DNA from 3 places in the Pseudomonas petroselini genome. Region 1 is predicted to be linked to each of the others. Evidence: predicted binding sites of a transcription regulator. Region 1 holds the regulator's gene; each other region holds the start of a gene.
What was found. Region 1 encodes FliA, which starts transcription of late flagellar genes. Its sites were predicted from a motif close to CTAAAGTTTNNNNNNNNNNNGCCGNTAA; they were not measured.
Positions count from the first base shown of each region.

Region 1 (2,267 bases):
CCCGACTTCGCGGCGCATGAAGCGGCCCCAGTCGTGGCTCAAGGCCTGGGCCTCGGTGGCCATGCCGTTGACCAGAGGCGTGGCGTTTTCCACCAGGTCCATGGTGCGGTTGGCCGCCGCCTCAGTCAGCCTGACCACATAGGACAGGCGTTCGGTGGCATCGGTGATCTGCGAGATCTCTTCGGCCTGGGGCATATGCGGGTCAATCTGGAAATTGACGATCGCACTGTGCAGCTCGCGCGTGAGCTTGCCCACTTCCTGATACAGGCCGCGGTCACGGGTCTGGTTGAGCTGATGGATAAGTTGTACTGCGTCGCCAAAGTGGCCTTTTTCAAGGCTGTCGACCAGCTCGCGAGCATGTTTTTTCAGGGTCGACTCAAACTCGGCCTGCGATGATTCGTTATGGTCCATAGCTCCCCCGTGGCAGCATCAATGACCGATGCGTTCGAAGATTTTTTCGATCTTCTCTTTCAAGGCCAATGCAGTGAATGGCTTGACCACGTAACCGTTAACCCCGGCTTGGGCGGCTTCGATGATCTGTTCACGCTTGGCTTCGGCGGTCACCATCAGCACGGGAAGGCTGCGTAGTTTTTCGTCAGCGCGCACGTGGCGCAGCAAGTCGATACCGGTCATGCCCGGCATGTTCCAGTCCGTTACCAGAAAGTCGATGCTCCCGCTGTTGAGGATCGGAATCGCCGTAATGCCGTCATCCGCCTCGACCGTGTTAGTGAACCCAAGGTCACGCAACAGGTTTTTTATGATCCGCCGCATCGTTGAAAAGTCATCAACGATGAGGATTTTCATGTTCTTGTCCAATTCGACCTCCAAGCAGTCTTAAACGCGCCCAGCACCTGGACGCGCCATTTCAATCAACAGGCATTACACAAAAAGGACGCCTCGGGCACCACGGGTCGAACCCGCGAAGGCTAGCTGCCCTCGCGGTATCGTCTGCAGTGTCCCCACACTGCCTGTCAGCGCGCTCGCCACTCTCCCAAACGCCCCCGCAAGCGGGCTGCGCACTGGCTGTGCAACTGGCTGACCCGCGATTCGCTGACCCCCAGGACCTCACCGATTTCCTTGAGGTTCAGCTCTTCGTCGTAGTACAGCGCCAACACCAACCGCTCACGCTCCGGCAAATTGGCAATCGCGTCCGCCAGCGCACCCTGGAAGCGTTCATCTTCCAGGTCACGCGACGGCTCCATATGAGCACTCGCGCCGTCCTCGTGCAGCCCTTCGTGCTCGCCGTCCTGCAAGAGGTCGTCGAAACTGAACAGGCGGCTGCCCAAGGTATCGTTCAAAATCCCGTAATAATCGTCGAGACTCAATTGGAGTTCGGCCGCAACTTCGTGATCTTTAGCGTCGCGACCGGTTTTTGCTTCAATTGCGCGAATTGCGTCACTGACCATGCGCGTATTGCGATGCACCGAGCGTGGCGCCCAGTCACCTTTACGCACCTCGTCGAGCATCGCGCCACGGATACGGATCCCCGCATACGTCTCGAAGCTCGCCCCCTTGCTCGCATCGTATTTGGTCGACACTTCGAGCAAACCGATCATGCCCGCCTGGATCAGGTCTTCGACCTGCACGCTGGCGGGCAGGCGTGCCAGCAAGTGATAGGCGATGCGCTTGACCAGTGGCGCGTAGCGCTCGATCAACTCACCCTGGCTGTCACGGGCCGACTTTTTGTAAGCGTTATAGCCGTTCGCTGTCATAGCACGGGTCCTGCGCTCGTCTGATGCACCAATCGCTCGACGAAAAACTCCAGATGCCCCCGAGGGTTGGCGGGCAACGGCCAGGTATCGACCTTCTGGGCAATAGCCTTGAACGCCAATGCGCATTTGGAACGAGGGAACGCTTCGTAGACTGCACGCTGCTTTTGCACAGCCTTGCGCACACACTCGTCGTAGGGAACTGCGCCGACGTATTGTAAGGCGACATCGAGGAAGCGATCCGTGACCTTGGTCAACTTGGCGAACAGGTTGCGCCCTTCCTGCGGGCTCTGGGCCATGTTGGCCAGGACGCGGAAGCGGTTCATGCCGTAGTCACGATTAAGCAGTTTGATCAGGGCGTAGGCGTCGGTGATCGAGGTGGGTTCGTCGCAGACCACCAGCAATACTTCCTGCGCGGCGCGCACGAAGCTGACCACGGACTCGCCGATCCCGGCCGCGGTGTCAATCACCAGCACGTCGAGGTTGTCGCCGATATCACTGAAGGCCTGGATCAGCCCGGCATGCTGTGCCGGGCTCAGGTGCACCATGCTCTGGGTG
Region 1 is NZ_CP173614.1:5,742,420-5,744,686, forward strand. It holds gene ACI512_RS26415 (protein phosphatase CheZ) at 1-411, opposite strand, end outside; gene ACI512_RS26420 (chemotaxis response regulator CheY) at 430-804, opposite strand; gene fliA (RNA polymerase sigma factor FliA) at 972-1,712, opposite strand; gene fleN (flagellar synthesis regulator FleN) at 1,709-2,267, opposite strand, start outside.

Region 2 (2,267 bases), 720 kb from region 1:
TGGTTCTTTGCGATATTTCTGCTGTAGAAACGGCATTGCGAGCGACTTCATCGACCGCCGCTGTCATTTCATTCACAGCGGTAGCAGCCTGTTCGATTTCGCTATTCTGCTGAGTAAGACCTCGTGTGCTCTCGTCCGTTACGACGCTCAGCTCTTCTGCTGCCGAGGCTAGCTGATCTGATGCACTGGATATATTTTGAATGGTGCTTCGAAGGCTCGCCTGCATCTCATCAAGGGAGGACAGTAATTTCCCGGTTTCGTCCTGGCTACCTGCGTCAATACGTTGCGTAAGATCTCCACCTGCAATACGCTCTGCAGCAGATACTGCATAGGAGAGTGGCCGGGTAATGAGTCGCGTAATAACAACACCCAGGCCCATTGCCAGGACGAACGCGATTAGCATACCTGCAATCATCGTTAGCTTAGAACTTTGAATAAGAGCATCGCTTTCACTTCGGAGATCGTCCGCTTGATCATTGTTAGATGCAATTATCCCTAGCATCTCTTTCTCAGCGAAACCGTACTTATCGCTGACGTCTCCTATCAGCTGCAATCTCGCCCCTGGCAAATCCCCCGACATCAAAGTATTGGCGAACTTCTCTCCCGCTTTTATATAAGCAGGCCAATCCCGTTCAAAATTATCACCTAAGGCCTTTTCGTCATCGCGCAGCGGGGTGCTACGATAAATAGCGAATGCTTTCTCTACAGCACGCTGGCGGTCAGATAATGATTTTTGAGTGGCTGCGAGTTCCCCCTCAGTTGCATTACCAGCTTTTTGTGCCAGCAACAAGTATAGATCTCTATTGTGATAAATTACTTGCTGCAGAGCTTCATTCACCTTGTTAATTGAAGTTATGTTATTGCTAAATACAGATGAAATCGCATCACCCAACCGTGAGTTGCCGTTCATCCCGACGAGCCCAATCGCGATAGTTATCAATGCGCATATCAAGAATGATATGGACAGTTTTGCCGCAAGGCGTAAATTCAGGAACCAAGTCATAGAGCTTTCTCTTCATAGGGGAGATCTGGTTAACCTTGAGGCACGCCATTGATCAGGAGAGGTATCGGCAAGAAGGGACGATTATTGAGCTTTTTTCTCACGCGCAGCTTAAATATATTTATTATTATGTTTGCCACCCTAACCTCAAATAATATTGATTTTAATAACAATTCGCGCTTCATTTTTAGGCTTGTTGAATATTCACTGAGACCAACTTGGCTGATTTAGCTTCTCGTCCATTGAAGGCCGCCTTTCCCAGTTGGGTGCGAAGCAATCTGAATAGCTGATGCTTCTCTGATCCTTCCACTAGATCGAGTCAGTTGGGAATCTGAGAGCGCCATTCCAGCTTAACCGGAGCAAGCGGAGCGCGCAGGCTGGTACAGCCGAAGGCGTGAAGGATGGATGCCCGTAGGGCCGAGATACTGCGGGACGCGGGAGCTCGGTTCGCCACAGCCTGCCCGCGCACAGCGGCTCGCCAACTGAAGTAAGTCAGTCTGATCTTGCGGCCCGACTCAGTAGCGCTAGAGAAGCCACCAACACCACACCGGTAAACTCCCAAATTTTCCCACCAGGATAAGCAATCAAAATGGGGAGTGTATCGTAATGATAAATTGCGACTGCTGCTTTGCCAGCTCAGCGATACCTCCATTGCAGTGCGCCAGAGTAGTAGAGCACTGATCACAAGGTAGTCAGGCGATTAAGCTGCTCAACCGAAGGAAATCCCAGTGTCCGATAGCGACGTGGATAGCCCGCTTCTGTAGCCAGCAGATCGCCAAGCTCGGATTCAAGTTCACTCCAGGAGACGGTTTTGACTGTCGCTTCCCCACCCTCAACAGGATCAACCAACGCGACGCGATCTGTCTTGGGCAACAGCGTCAGCACACCTTTTGTCCAGGCGCTCATCGATACCGTCTGGTTTGGTTGGTCAGCCATTTGGAAAAGGTTGTAGGAGGCGACGAAGATGTCGATGCCCTTTTCCAGATTGAGCTTGTCGAGCAACTCTTTCTGATTGGCATAATTACTCTGCAGCAGCAAATGCTCCAGTGTAACCAACCGACTGCTGACCCCTTCATCATCACAGTTAAACGGTATGATATCGCGACCTTCGTAGGTGTAAATATCGGTAGAGACAGCACGCCCCCTTTCAAGAGCCTGGAAAGCAAGCTCTACCATCTGACGAATTCCCTGTTCGTCCTTGTCTCCAGTGACCATCAGGACGTCTCGACTGGGCACCATGAACACTGGCCGACCTTTAACTGGCACG
Region 2 is NZ_CP173614.1:5,025,171-5,027,437, forward strand. It holds gene ACI512_RS23015 (methyl-accepting chemotaxis protein) at 1-1,003, opposite strand, end outside; gene ACI512_RS23020 (DUF1444 family protein) at 1,682-2,267, opposite strand, start outside.
Region 2: a site for FliA is predicted at 1,065-1,092, ahead of ACI512_RS23015 (methyl-accepting chemotaxis protein). Genes of this name have one in related genera too.

Region 3 (2,267 bases), 710 kb from region 1:
GACCACCCACGCCTTGGCGCCCGCGGCCTGGCCTTCGGCCTTCTTCGATTCCTGAGATTCGGTGGTCAGCATGATGATCGGTGTGAACTTGTAGTTGGCCAGCTTCTTGACCTCCTTGACGAAGGTGATGCCATCCATGTTGGGCATGTTCACGTCGCTGATGATCAAGTGCACTTTTTGCCCGGTCAGCTTGTTCAGGGCGTCCTTGCCGTCACTGGCCTCGATCACGTCGTAACCGGCGCTTTTCAAGGCTATGCCGACGACTTGCCGCACACTGATGGAGTCGTCGACCACTAATACACTCTTCGCCATGATGTACTCCTAAAAGAAAGTGATGTCTTGAGCGTTCTGCTGCACCGCCGCCTCTCCATGATGGAGGCGCCGTTGCTCGTCGGTGGCATAGGTGGTTTCCATGCGCGCCAGCCATTGGCGGGCGTCGATGGCCATCGGCTGGTCCGGGGTCTGGTTGGCCTGCAGGAGATGGTCATGCAGGGCGTGCATGTTGTCGCGCACGTGACTGAGGATCTGGCTGACCCGGTCCTGGAATTGCAGGTTGACCAACACCTCGGTCATCTCATCCCGGATGCCATAGCTTTCCTGCTTGAGCAGGTCGGCAGATTCGGCCAGACGCCCGGTGATGTTCTGGAAGCGTGTGAGCACCATCTGAATACTGTTTTCGGACTCGGCCACCGAATGGCTGTCCTGGTCGGCACTGCTGGACGCGGCCTGCACCAATTGAGTAATGGCGTTATTGATGATGTCGACCTTGGCCGACATCTGCTGGCCCGTTTCACTGGATTTACTCGACAGGCTGCGCACCGCATCGGCTACCACCGCGAAGCCGCGACCGGCCTCACCGGCACGCGCCGCTTCGATGGCCGCGTTGAGGGCCAGCAGGTTGGTTTGTGCGGCAATCGCCGCCACATCAGCGGCCATGGTGCGCAGTTCGCCCGTGTAGGCGGTCAGGCTGCGCACCTGGGCCAGGGTCTGGTCACGGCTGATTTGAGTGGCCTTGAGTGAATTGATCACCTGGCTCAACTCGCTGTCACTGCGCGCCAGCACCTCAAGCGCACCGTCGGCGGCCTGCCCGTCCAGTTCGCCGGCCGCGTGCTGCGACGCTTGTACCGTTTCCTGCAAGCGTGTGGCGATCCCGGTGAAACGGTTCGCCAGGCTCACAATCGCTTCTTCGGTCTGATGGCGCGAGCTTTCCACCTGTTTGGCCCAGATGGGCATGGCGCCCAGCAATACCTCGTCAAGCTGTGCACGAGAGGCCATGCCGTTATGCACATCCGCACTTGACTGGTCCGCCTGCGCCTGCGCAATCGCTCGCTGCAGTACGTTGCGCTGTGAAACCGCGCTCCAGGCACAGGCACCGAGGCCGATCATCACCAGTGCCGTGCAAGCCACCAGATTGGCTGGCGAGGTTGATTGCACGAGTATCCACAAAACGGCCGGCACGACCGGGACCAAGGCGAACCAACGGAAACGGGGATAAACGGGAAGGGGCAGGCGGCTGGATGAGCGTTGGGGCATGGGTTCGGTCCTTGAACAGTGCTGCGGATGTAATCAACATAGAGTTTATCCGCCCCTAGCGCCTCAACTTTAGGACTCCTGAGTGCCTTCCGTCTGGTTTATGACCAGTGTGTGACTGAGCAGGGCGTTAAGTGTAGGTGACGCCAGCCGACACGCTCAGGCTGCTTGCAGGATCGTACAAGCGCCCTCGATACCTCGTTCGCTAACCTGACGACTCTTAACCAGCAGAGTCTGCGACATGTCTCAGTCACAGCCCCCGACAAAACCCATAAATCTCATCCAAAAAGCCGACCTGATCGACCAACCATGGAGCCCACGCGTCTTCCCGTGTCAGCCTTGAGCGGGTCGAGACGCGGCCGCCCTGGGCGAGCGGCCGGTAGGGTTATTTCAGCAAGGCAATCAGCAGGCAGGTCACCGTGATCACCAGCGCCGGCCACTGCATCGGCATGAAAAAGAAGTGGTGGCGGACGCCATCGGCGTGCGGTTGTCGGTTCAGTACAAAGCCCAGCACGGTGTTGATCGCTGATCCCGCCCCGAAGCCGAGCAACACCTGCATCAGCGATGTGTTGCCGGGTTTGACGCTGGGGTCGGGCCACAGCCACATCAATAGCAGCACCATCGCCACCGGTGTAAACAACGTCAGCCAGCCTGCGCCGCGATAGATCATCGTTTAATCCTCAGTTGTGACGCAGCAGGCTCAAGCCAGCTCGCGTGCTTGTTGTTGCGCCGCAAAC
Region 3 is NZ_CP173614.1:6,456,056-6,458,322, forward strand. It holds gene ACI512_RS29830 (response regulator) at 1-312, opposite strand, end outside; gene ACI512_RS29835 (methyl-accepting chemotaxis protein) at 322-1,533, opposite strand; gene ACI512_RS29840 (hypothetical protein) at 1,916-2,200, opposite strand; gene ACI512_RS29845 (hypothetical protein) at 2,231-2,267, opposite strand, start outside.
Region 3: a site for FliA is predicted at 1,579-1,606, ahead of ACI512_RS29835 (methyl-accepting chemotaxis protein). Genes of this name have one in related genera too.